Regions from separate parts of the Fusobacterium sp. genome, predicted to be linked through region 4. Evidence: riboswitches for the same ligand, from Rfam matches in the RefSeq annotation. Region 4 holds a riboswitch; each other region holds the start of a gene.
What was found. Region 4 has a riboswitch for cobalamin ahead of E6771_RS09565 (ABC transporter substrate-binding protein). Riboswitches for the same ligand answer to the same signal wherever they lie in the genome.

Region 1 (3,200 bases), on a different contig from region 4:
TTGTGATACTCTTTTTTAGGATAGAAATTTTCTAAAAGCACTTTTTATACCTTTTCAACTTTTCAGAGCTAGTTTTCATTTTAAATTAACAGATTCTCTATTTAAAATTTAAAGTTTTTAATATTTTATCTTGAGATTTTACTTTATTTTCAAGATCATCATTGTTGTAATATATAAATTCATATACCACCCAATCCAGTGGTAAATTTTCTAATATTTTTACTATTCTTATATCTTCAAAAGGAAGATGTTGATCTATCTGACTTACATGACTATATATATTGTTCAAGGTTTCCTCTCTTTCAATCAACGAATTTTTATGTCTTTCTATAGCATCACTTAAATATTTTCCAGAAAGAGAAAAATTCAAATGAACACCTTTTATATATTTTTTTAATTCCCCTATCTCATCAATATTTTTCTCAATATATTCTATCCCTTCATCCATTGTTCTAAGTTTTGGCTCATTATTCAACATATGTCCTGTATCAAGCATAAATCCAATATTTTTATATTTTATATTATTTAATAAAAACTCTATTTCTTTTTTTGAAGTTAATCTAAGTCCTGGCCACCATAAATTTTCCAAAAGAAGTTTAAATTTATACTTTTTATCTTCAAAGATATCATTCAGCAATGCTACAACATTTTGAAGAACATCTCTATCTGAATATGGAAATTCATATATTAAGCTTCCTTCATCATCTACATAACAGGCATGAAATACAACATATTCCACTTCAAGTTTTTCTGCCGTTTTCAGTTCTTTTTTATAATAATCAATTAATTCCTCTCTGCTATTTCCGCCACACCAATAAAATATTTCCTGTTTCTCTTTAAATTTTTCTCTAAGTATTTCATATTTTCCAAGATAAATATCTAGCCACATAGGAAAAAACCTCATATGATACCCTTCTATTAAATTATTTAAAGAAGCATTATCTTTCTGCAAATCAAATTTGATAAGTTCAAATCCTTTAAAGTTGTACTTATCACAATAATATTTCATCATTTTTTTATTTTCTTCATTAGTAGAAAAATCTGTTATATTAAGTATCTTTCTCATTGAAAACCCTCCAAATAAAAAATCCAATAAAATAGTTTCCCTACCTTATTGGATAAATATATTCTCATATATCTTTCTCTATTGGTAAGTCTCCTGACTCAGATTCACCCTACTTTCACGCCTTCCCAGTTTCCCAGTGGCATATCATGATTTCGTCCTCTATACAGTAGCTTTCGCTGTGTGGGATTTACACCCAACTTCCTTTATTAAGCTCAAATAAGCACCTATTTCTATTTTTTATCAACTTAATAATATAATTTTTTAATATTTTTGTCAATATCTTTAAAGTTACATTCAAATATTAAAAGTTTTGTATCTTATCCATATATTTTTTAGCTGTTGAAATTATACATAAAACTATGATACCATTAAATTGAAAGAAAATATCAATAGAGGTGTATTATGCATAAAAAAATTATGATACAAGGAACTGGTTCATCTGTTGGAAAGAGCATCATTACTGCTGGATTATGTAGAATTTTTGCTCAAGATGGATATAGAGTTTCTCCTTTTAAATCTCAAAATATGGCCCTTAATTCCTTTGTGGATATTGATGGATTGGAAATGGGAAGAGCTCAGGTTGTACAAGCTGAAGCAGCTATGGAACTCCCTAGAGTCTTTATGAATCCAATACTTTTAAAACCTAATTCTGATAATAACTCACAAATTATCATTGAAGGAATTCCTGATACAAATATGAATGCTGCAGATTATTTTTCCAATTCTAGGGAATTGAAACTCATTGCAAAAAGAAATTATGAAATAATAGAAAATAATTTTGATATTGGAGTTCTTGAAGGTGGAGGAAGTTCAGCTGAAATTAATCTTAGAAAATGGGATTTGGTAAATATGGGAATGGCCGAACTTGTAGATGCTCCTGTTATTTTAGTTGGAAATATTGAAACTGGTGGAGTTTTTGCTTCACTTTATGGAACCATTGCCTTACTTGATGAAAATGACAGAAAAAGAATAAAAGGAGTCATCATCAACAAATTTAGAGGCGATTTAGAGCTTTTAAAACCTGGTATAGATATGTTTGAAAAAAAGCTGAAAGATGAAGGAATGGATATTAAAGTTTTAGGTGTAGTTCCTTATAAAAAACTTGATATTGAAGAAGAAGATGTTTTAGCTAAAAAACTGACTACTAATACCAATGAAAAACGAGATATAAATATTAGTGTAATCAGAACTAATAAAATGTCTAATTATACAGATTTTGATGCTTTAAGTCAATATTCAGATGTAGCACTAAATTATATATACAGTCCTGAGCAACTTGGGGAAGAAGATATAATTATTCTACCTGGAAGTAAAAATACTCTTTCTGATCTTGAGTTATTAAAAGCTAATGGTATTTTTGATAAAATAAAAAAATTATATTCTACTGGAACTACAGTAGTAGGTATATGTGGCGGTTTTCAAATGATGGGAAAAGAAATTTTTGACCCACATCATATTGAAAGCGATATAGAAAAAACTGAAGGTTTTGGAATAATGGATACTGTTACTACAATGGATAAAACAAAATATACAAAGCAAGTAGAAAAAACTCTTTCTGAATCCGACTGTGAGCTATTATATGGATGCAATGGACTTCATATAAAAGGCTATGAGATTCATCAGGGAGTTACACATGGAAATGAGAAAAATCTTACTGTTGAAACTGATTATACTGTACTTGCAAAAGATAATGCTTTTGGAACATATATACATGGTATTTTTGATAATAGTAAGTTTACCAGAACGTTTTTAAATAATATCAGAAAGAAAAAAGGATTAAATATGTTGGATGAACTTTTTGAATTTTCTGAATTTAAAGAAAATGAATATAATAAATTAGCTGATTTACTTAGAAATAATTTAGATATAGATGCAATATACAATATTTTAAAATAATTTTTTATTGACATATCTGATTTTTTTTAGTAGTATAACTTAGATAAAAAATAAAACTGGGGGAAATAAAATGTTATTGAGGCATGAAAGGCATGGTATATCTAACTTATAAAATTAATATTCCACTTTCAATGGCTGACTGATTAGATTTCTTTTGGAAAAGATTAAAGATACAATTTTTATCTTTATGAGCATAAAAAAGTTTTTTAGCCAATAGTATATCTATTGGCTTTTTTAT
Region 2 (3,200 bases), on a different contig from region 4:
AAGAGAAAAATATAAATATATAATAGTAGATGAATATCAAGATACTAATTCTATTCAAAAGGAATTTTTGAAAATCTTGGTAGGTATGGAAGGAAACATAATGGCAGTGGGAGATGATTATCAAAGTATATATGGATTTAGAGGAGCAGATTTTAAAAATATTCTTAGGTTTGGTAAAGATTTTCATAACAGTAAATTGATAAAATTAGAAAAAAATTATAGAAGCAGTGATGAAATAATTCAATATGTGAATAAAATATCTGAAGATTTTCTTTTGAAATACAATAAAAATACAAAAGGAACTATGAAAAAAGGAGAAAATCCACATATTATAAGTTTTCTCAATGAAGAAAAGCAAGGGGAATTTATCTGCAGAAAAATAAAGGAACTGGAGGAAAGAGGAATTCCCTATGAAGAAATAGCTGTTCTTTATCGTAATAAATATATAGTTCATAAATTGGAAAGATTAATGAAAGAAAAAGATATACCTTTTAATTTACAAGAAGATAAAGAAATTTTTTTTGGAAGTCCTTTAGATATTTATTTAAAAATACTAGAGGTATGGAATGATAAGGAAAATATTTTAAAATGGGAAGAATTAATAAGAATACTACCAAAAAATTATTCATATTCTGTATTGAACATAACAAGAAAAAAAGAAACTGAAGATAAATTATTAAATAAATTAATAAAAATAAGTGATAAAATATCAAATTATTCCATAGAAGAAATATTAAATAAATGTGAAAAGCTTACATTTGAAATTCTTGAAATAAAAACGGTATTTTCTAAGGAAGAAATAGATTTTTTTAAAGAAGTAAAAAGCAGTATAAGAAAAAAAGAAGATTTAGAAACCTATATAAAAGAATTAAGAAATATTTTAAATATTGAAAAGAAGATAACCAAAGGAAAAGTTTCTTTATTATCTGTGCATAGTTCCAAAGGATTGGAATGGGAAGCAGTATTTATACCAACATTGCTGGAAGGAATATTTCCAAGCAATATTGGAGAAAAAAATCTAGAAGAAGAAAAAAGATTATTTTATGTAGCCTGCAGCAGAGGAAAAAAATATTTATATCTTTTGTATCCAGAATATTTCTATGAAAAAGTTGGATATTTTGATAAAAAATCTTCTTTTTTAAAATAGGTATATAGAATAATTAAATATCTGTAAAAATAATATAAAATTAATTTTAAAATTTATATGTGTTTTTATTTATAAAATACCTATTTTTGTTTTATAAATTAAATAGATTAATTTCTCTCAATATAATCATTTTCTGCATAGTTCTCAGTGATTTAAGCCTTTAAAAAGCTTGACTAAAGTATTAATAATTTGTATAATTAGTATGTGAAAAATAAATTTTTTAAGGTTTGCATATCTGCGATTAAAAGGGAAGATAAGTGAAAAACTTACACGGTCCCGCCACTGTGAAGATGACGAAAACAGGTTAACCACTGAAATATTTCGGGAAGGGCTGTTAGTAGAATGAATCTGAGTCAGGAGACCTGCCTTAAAGACTTTAACTATCCTGCGGGGACGGGAAGTGTATATTTACTATACTTCTCTCCAGTATTAAATTTGGAGGAGAAAAAAAGTGCTTGAGTATTTTATAGTGGCTAATAATATATTTAAAATGACAGTATCAATTTTTTAATTGATACTTTTTTTAGTATAAAAATATTCATGAGGGAGTAGATTATGAAACATAGAAATATAATGATAGTAGGAACATCATCTGGAGCTGGAAAGAGTATAACTGTAACAGGACTATGTAGGATTTTTTATAATGATGGATATAGTGTAGCCCCTTTCAAATCACAGAATATGGCATTAAACTCATTTATAACAAAAGATGGAGATGAAATGGGGAGAGCTCAGGTAGTTCAGGCTATGGCTGGAAAAATTGAACCTCAAGCTTTTATGAATCCAATTTTGCTGAAACCTACAACTGCTAAAAAGATACAAGTTATAGTAAATGGAAAATCTATTGGAAATATGAGTGGATTGGAGTATGGAAAATTTAAACTTACTTTGAAACCAGAATTAATGAATTCATACAATAAAATTAAAGACAACTTTGATATATGTGTAATAGAAGGAGCAGGAAGTCCAGTAGAAATTAATATTAAAGAAGAGGATATAGCCAATATGGGAATGGCTGCTATGGCAGATGCACCTGTAATTTTAGTTGCAGATATAGATAGAGGTGGGGTATTTGCTTCTGTATATGGAACAATAATGCTTATGACCCCAGAAGAAAGAGCCAGAGTAAAGGGAGTAATAATAAATAAATTTAGGGGAGATGTAGAAATACTTAAACCAGGATTAAAAAAATTGGAAGAACTTACAGGAGTTCCAATTGTGGGCGTGCTTCCATACAGTGATGTAGATATAGAAGATGAAGATAGTCTAACAGATAAATTTAAAAAATCAAAAAATACTAAGGGAATAAAGGTTTCTGTTATAAAACTAAAACATATTTCTAATTTTACAGATTTAGATGCTTTAGGTATACAGGAAGATGTAAGCATAAATTATATAACTTCAGCAGAAGAATTAGGAGATGAAGATATAATTGTCATACCTGGTTCTAAAAATACAATAGATGACCTGAAAGATTTAAAGGATAGAGGAATCGCTGTTGAGATTATAAAAGCTTCAAGAAAAGGAACTGTAATAATAGGAATATGTGGTGGTTTCCAAATGCTTGGAGAAAGAGTAAAAGACCCATATGGAATTGAAAGTGATATTAAAGAGATACCAGGATTAGGTATATTAGATATGGAAACTATAATGGAAAAAGAAAAAAATACAACTCAGTATTCAGGAGAATTTAATAATACAACTGGGATTATTTCAGGATTAAATGGAATAAAAATAAAAGGCTATGAGATACATCAAGGAGTTACAGCTGGAAATGAAAGAGTAGTGACAAATGATGATCATATAGTTGCAGTGGTAAAAGATAATATATTTGGAACATATCTTCATGGAATATTTGATAATGAAGAAGTGACAAGAAGTATATTAAATAAGATAAGAGAGAAAAAAGGCTTGGAAAAAATGGAAGCAGGAATAACCTTTGATGAATATAGAGAACAGGAATTTGATAAACTTGAAAAAATATTTAGAAAAAATTTAGATATGAAAAAAATATATGAAATACTAGGTGAGTAGAAGATGAATTTTATAATGA
Region 3 (3,200 bases), on a different contig from region 4:
AAATTATCTGCTTTACTTAAAGGAAGTGATATTGTGGAATATAAATTGGTTAAACAGATAAGAGATAATGAAATTCTTCGTAGAAGTTTTATAAAACTTGCAGAAAAAGTATTTGATCTTTCTTTTGAAAATTGGCATCAAAATGGATTTTGGACAGATAAATATATTCCATATGTATTAGCAGAAAATGGAAAGAAAGTAGTTGCAAATGTATCTGTAAATATTATAGATACAGTGTGGGAAAATAAATCAAAACGTTATATACAATTAGGAACTGTAATGACTGATCCAGAATATAGAAATAGGGGATTTTCATCTCAGTTGATTAGAGAAATTATTTCAGAATGGAGAGAAAAATGTGATGCTGTTTATTTGTTTGCAAATTCCAATGTTCTTAACTTTTATCCAAAATTTGGATTTGTAAAGGCAGCAGAGTATCAATATAGTTTGCCTTTTTCAGCAATGAAAAGAGAATTTAGAAAACTTGAAATGAGTAATTCAGAGGATAATTTTATATTGAAAAAATATTATGAAAAGTCTAATCCTTTTTCAGCATTTTCAATGAATAATAATTATGGGTTGCTTATGTTTTATTGCAGTTTTTTTATGAAAGAGCATATATATTATTCGAAAAAGTATGATACAGTATGTATAGCAATAAAGAATGAAGATATTTTAACATGTTTTGATATTTTTGGCAGTGATAATTATTCTATGGAAGAAATAATTTTTAGTATTGGATTCGAAGGTATTAAACAGGTAGTTCTGGGATTTACTCCAAAGGAATGTAAGAACTATTGTGGTACAAAAATAGAAAATGATGATACATTATTTGTTTTAAACAGTAAAGAAAATCTTTTTATAGACAATAAACTTATGTTTTCATTGCTGTCTCATGCTTAAAAGGGAAGATATATACTTTTTTAGTATAAAAAAGTTGACAAAAAATAATATACATGATTTAATTCTTATTAGAATAGATGTATAAATTAGGTGCTTATAGCTTAAAAGAGGAAGTAGGTTAAACTCCTACGCAGCCCCCGCTACTGTAAGATTGATGAAACTATTAAAACCACTGGAAAATTCTGGGAAGGGATAGGAGTAAAGTGAAATCAAGCCAGGAGACTTATCTAATTTTAGTTTTAACTTTTATCGGGGAGATAATAGTGATGAATTATTATATAATAAGATATATTTATTAAAAAATAATATTTATAATTATTGAAAATAATCAATTCTTTAAGACTAAAATTTTAAAAATAAAGAGAATCTCTATTTTAAAATTTTAGGTATAAGGAGTTGATTTTTTTATTTTAATTTTTGGAAAAATAAATATATTAAAGTTAGAATTGAGGAGAGGAAAATCTGATGAATGGAAAAAGTTTTTTAAAAAAAATACTTCAAATAGGAATTGTTCTGTTTGGTATAAGTTTTTTAACATTTGCATTGATATATTTATCTCCTGGAGATCCAGCAGAAATTATGCTGACTGCTTGTGGGAATATTCCAACACCAGAACTTTTGACACAAACGAGAATAGAATTGGGGTTAGATAAGCCATTTTTAACTCAATATGGAGAATGGCTTTTGAAAATATGCAGAGGAGATATGGGATATTCTTATTCTTTAAAGGTTCCAGTGTGGGGAAAACTTATTTCTAATTTCTTTATAACTTTTAAATTGGCAGCATCATCATTGATTTTAATGGTTGTAATATCAATACCATTAGGTATACTAGCAGCAGTAAATAGAAATAAAAAAATAGATTATTTTGTAAGAGGATTTACTTTTATAGGAATATCAGTTCCAAGTTTTTGGCTGGGATTAATATTTCTAAGTATATTTGGAGTAAAATTAAAACTTGTGCCAATAGCTGGTGGAACAGCAAATTTAAAAGCTTTAATACTTCCAGCAGTAACATTGGCTCTAGCAATGTCTGCAAAATATACAAGACAGGTTAGAACAACAGTATTAGATGAATTAAGGCAGGAATATGTGACTGGTGCAAGGATAAGAGGAATGAGTGAAAGAGTAATAATGATTAAACATGTTCTCCCAAATGTATTGCTTCCTTTAGTAACACTTTTAGGATTGTCTCTAGGAAGTTTATTGAGTGGAACAGCAGTTGTAGAAATAGTATATAACTGGCCTGGAATGGGGAGTATGGCTGTAAGAGCAATTTCTACTCATGACTATCCATTAGTGCAGGGATATGTTTTATTTATAGCATTGTTTTATATGCTGATAAATCTAATAGTTGATGGTTCATACAAATATTTAGATCCTAGATTGGGGGAGAAACATTAAAATGGATTTACTAAAAAGATTAATGAAAAATAAGCAGTTTGTATTTTTTTCTATATTGGCATTAATGGTTGTATTAATAGCTGTTTTTGCTCCATGGATTGCAGTTAAAAATCCTTATGATGCAATAATGACTGATTCTCTGATTCCACCTGGTGAAAAATATATGTGGGGAACAGACAGATTAGGAAGAGATATATTTTCAAGAATAGTTTATGGAACAAGACCATCATTAATAATGACATTTACTTTGGTATCAGTTGTATTTTTACTAGGAACAGGTTTTGGAATACTGGCAGGATATTTTGGAGGTATCATAGATACAATTATTATGAGATTTGCAGATATGATGATTTCATTTCCTGGATTAGTTTTAGCAATAGCAGTAGCTGGACTATTAGGACCAAGCATGACTAATGCAGTGCTTGCTATAGCATTGGTAAGCTGGCCAAAATATGCAAGACTGGCAAGAAGCCTAGTTTTGAAAATTAAAAACAATATGTATATAGAGGCAGCTATTGTGGGAGGAGCAAGAACAGGTAAAATAATAGAAAGATATTTAATCCCTAATATGATACCAACAATGATTGTAACAGCTACTACAGATATAGGAACAATGATGTTAGAACTTGCGTCATTATCTTTTTTAGGATTTGGAGCACAGGCACCAACTCCAGAATGGGGATTGATGTTGAATGAGGGAAGAACATATATAACAAAAGCCTCTTGGCTGATAATGTATCCAGGAATAGCTATAATAGCAGTAGTAATAATATTCAATATGCTGGGTGACAGCATTCGTGATATTTTAGATCCTAAGGAAAACTAAAAATATAAGGAGGAGAAGAGGGAATGAAAATGAAAAGTAAAAAATTTATCAGCAGAATTATTTTAAT
Region 4 (3,200 bases):
TGAGATGAATATTCCTATTCCCTCTTTCTCTGCCTTACCTATTAATTTTTTATTTAAATATTTGGGAATGTCTACTTTCCCATAAGTATAGTCTATTCCTGATATCACCTTATTCTTTCCCTGTGTATATTTAAACTTCAAAATATTATTTAAGTCAGAAAGATCTTTTTGCAGTGTATCACTTTTCCCATCTATATGTTTTTCTTGATAGCTTAATTGCTCTGAAATTTCCAGATTTTCATTTTTATATGTGTATGCTCCTAAAAATCTATTGGTTTCACTAAACATCCAATCATTTAAATTTTCTGCCTGTTCTCTGTTTTCATCTAATTTCTCTTGAGTTAATTTTCCTGGCAATCTTTTATAGCTATTGTTGTAGCTATATTTAAATAATATACTATTTTTTTCATCAAGCTGACTATTTATACCTAATTCTACATTTTCATATTTTGATCTTGAATTTTCTCTATATCCATCACTTTTTTTATTTAGATAATTTCCAAATATTGCTGTATTACCTACAACAGTATTAAAATCAACTGTTCCCTTAGCACCTTTGTGTGATTCAATCTGTGTTCCTAGAACAAGCCTATCTTTTCCAATTCCATTTTTAGTTATGATATTTATTACTCCTCCAACTGTATTATCTCCATATACTACTGAAGTATTAGCTGGTATTACTTCTATTTTTTCAATAGATTCAATAGGGATAGAATATAAATCTGGTGCTCCCCAATCAAAAGGATTTATTCTTATCCCATCTACAATAACAGCTGTATTTCTATTATATTGTTTCCCTTGCCCTCTGATATCCACTACTCCATTTCCATCATACCCTTCTGCTATTTTTATTCCAGGTACCATTTTTAAAGCTTCTGGTATTGATTGTGCTCCACTTTCTTGAATATCATCAGAAGTCACTGTATAAATAGTTTTAGATGTATTTCTCACAGTGTTATAAAAACCTTCCCCTGATATAACTGAATCTTCCAATTTTACTGATAAATCTTCTGATGAGGCAAAATTCATTGCTGATAACACAAAGAATAATACTACTGTTTTTTTCATCTAAATCTCCCCTTTGATACTTATCTCCACATTATGAAACATTTTTGCTAGTTTTTTAACTGCATCTATATTTCTTATTCCTGCTGATATATCTACTAACCCTATCACTGCAAATCTCTCATTTTTTACTGCATCCAATTCTTTTATAGGTGATTTTTCTTTCAAATATTCTATTTTTTTATCAATAGTATTATCTCCATAATCTATAATCAATATCATATCAGGATCCTCTATCAATACTTTTTCCCAAGTTCCATTTCCAAAACTTGCCCTAATATCCTTAAATATATTTTCTCCTCCAGCCAGTTCTATAACAGTATTTCCTATTCCACTTCCTCCAACAACAAAGGGAGCTGTTTCTCCTCCATCATATGGGAATATTCTTATCTTCTCTTTTGGGAGTTTTTCTTTTATTTTTTCAAGATTCTCTTTCATAGTGAAAACAATATTTTCAGCATTTTTTTCTTTATCAAATATCTTTCCCAATTCCGTAATATCGCTGAATACATCATTTATATCACTGCTTTCCAAAGACTTCATAAAAAATACTTCTACTCCATTGCTATTTAATTCTTCTACTGTTCCTAAATTAGCTGGTGCACTTAGTGATTTCCATCCTGTAACAAAATCAGGATTTACTGAATAAAATGTTTCTTTACTTGGATATTTATTTGATAATATAGGAATCTTTTTATACTTTTCTTCCAATTCTGGAAGTATTGCATTATCAAGGAAAGCTGTTCCTGCCATCTGGTTCTCTGCTCCTATGGCAAGAAGAATTTCAGTAGTAAATTGTGATGCTGACACAGCTCTTTGTGGAACTTTTCCAAAGACAATTGTATTTATTGTAAATATTAATAAAAATAATTTTTTTAACATATCTTTCTCCAAAAAATAAAAAAACCGTTCTTAAAATAAAAAGACGGCATAAGAATACCTTATCCGTCCTCGCAGATATAGAATAAATAAATCTTTGGTAGGTCTCCTGACTTGACTTCATCTTACTTACATCCTTCCCAGCTATAGCCAGTGGAATTTGCTTTCATCCATCTCACAGTGGCGGGACCATACAGGATTTAAACCTGTTTCCCTTTTAATCAACTAAATGAACCATAGATTCTATTATATTTTTACATTTTGATTAATTATACAATACTTCATTTTTTTAGTCAAACGAATAATTAAAAATTTTCTGCTGTCCATATTTCAAATTATATTTTTTTATATAACTTTTTATTGCTTTTATTCTTGTCTCTATTTCGATTTTTGAAATATGTCAATTTTAATTGACATTAAATAATTGTTCTAGTATAATCATCAGTGTAATAAAATATATTTAGGTGCTTTTTGTAAAGCTTAATAGAGGAAGATGGGTGAAAATCCCACACAGCGAAAGCTGCTGTATGGTGGACGAAATCACATTATGTCACTGGGAAACTGGGAAGACGTGAAAGTAGAATGAAACTAAGTCAGAAGACTTACCAAATAGTCAAATATCATTGTTTTTATAAGTGCTTTTTTACTTTTTAAACATATTTTTAAATTGACTCTCTAGTAAGGTAGATACTCTATTTTATTAGAGTTTTTTTATTTCTAATAAATAATATCTATCATTTCTACCAAAGTGCCTGAATTTTTATTATTAAATATTAAAAATATGGAGGAAAGAAATGTACAAAAAAATTGGAATTTTAGCTTTGGTTCTAAGCTCATCTGTATACGCTGAAGAAATACAAAGCACAAAACTTAATGAAAGTGTTATTTCTACTGAAAACTTTGAAACTACAGTAAGAAATACTGCTGCTAACATTACAATAGTTACAGCACAGGAAATTGAGGAAAAAGGAGCACAAGATTTAGCAGCTGCTCTTAGAATGGTTCCTGGAATAATGGCTAAAAATTACTATGGAAATATTGCTTTTGATATTGGTGGATACAGTTCTGTTCATGCAGAAAGAAACTCTATTATTACATATGATGGAGTAAGAATTTCAAGTGCTGAAGCTAGTAATATTCCTATAAGTTCTATTGAGAGAATAGAGGTTATTCCTAATGGTGGGGGAATTCTTTATGGAGATGGTGCTTCTGGAGGAGTTATCAATATACTTTCTAAAAATATTTTTGGAAAAGAT

Region 1: it holds a riboswitch for cobalamin, as region 4 does, so the genes downstream of both, E6771_RS13635 (sugar phosphate isomerase/epimerase) here and E6771_RS09565 (ABC transporter substrate-binding protein) in region 4, are expected to answer to the same signal.
Region 2: it holds a riboswitch for cobalamin, as region 4 does, so the genes downstream of both, E6771_RS03390 (cobyric acid synthase) here and E6771_RS09565 (ABC transporter substrate-binding protein) in region 4, are expected to answer to the same signal.
Region 3: it holds a riboswitch for cobalamin, as region 4 does, so the genes downstream of both, nikB (nickel ABC transporter permease) here and E6771_RS09565 (ABC transporter substrate-binding protein) in region 4, are expected to answer to the same signal.

What each region holds. Positions count from the first base shown of each region.
Region 1 is NZ_JAWDXO010000040.1:25,726-28,925, reverse strand. It holds gene E6771_RS13635 (sugar phosphate isomerase/epimerase) at 98-1,066, opposite strand; cobalamin riboswitch at 1,132-1,309, opposite strand; gene E6771_RS13630 (cobyric acid synthase) at 1,469-2,962, shown strand; gene E6771_RS13625 (hypothetical protein) at 3,069-3,200, opposite strand, start outside.
Region 2 is NZ_JAWDXO010000004.1:93,987-97,186, reverse strand. It holds gene E6771_RS03395 (ATP-dependent helicase) at 1-1,147, shown strand, start outside; cobalamin riboswitch at 1,354-1,532, shown strand; gene E6771_RS03390 (cobyric acid synthase) at 1,703-3,181, shown strand; gene cbiB (adenosylcobinamide-phosphate synthase CbiB) at 3,185-3,200, shown strand, end outside.
Region 3 is NZ_JAWDXO010000003.1:144,054-147,253, reverse strand. It holds gene E6771_RS02910 (GNAT family N-acetyltransferase) at 34-903, shown strand; cobalamin riboswitch at 975-1,149, shown strand; gene nikB (nickel ABC transporter permease) at 1,369-2,307, shown strand; gene nikC (nickel transporter permease) at 2,309-3,133, shown strand; gene E6771_RS02895 (ABC transporter substrate-binding protein) at 3,157-3,200, shown strand, end outside.
Region 4 is NZ_JAWDXO010000020.1:50,904-54,103, reverse strand. It holds gene E6771_RS09570 (TonB-dependent receptor) at 1-1,068, opposite strand, end outside; gene E6771_RS09565 (ABC transporter substrate-binding protein) at 1,069-1,947, opposite strand; cobalamin riboswitch at 2,026-2,198, opposite strand; cobalamin riboswitch at 2,390-2,569, shown strand; gene E6771_RS09560 (TonB-dependent receptor plug domain-containing protein) at 2,739-3,200, shown strand, end outside.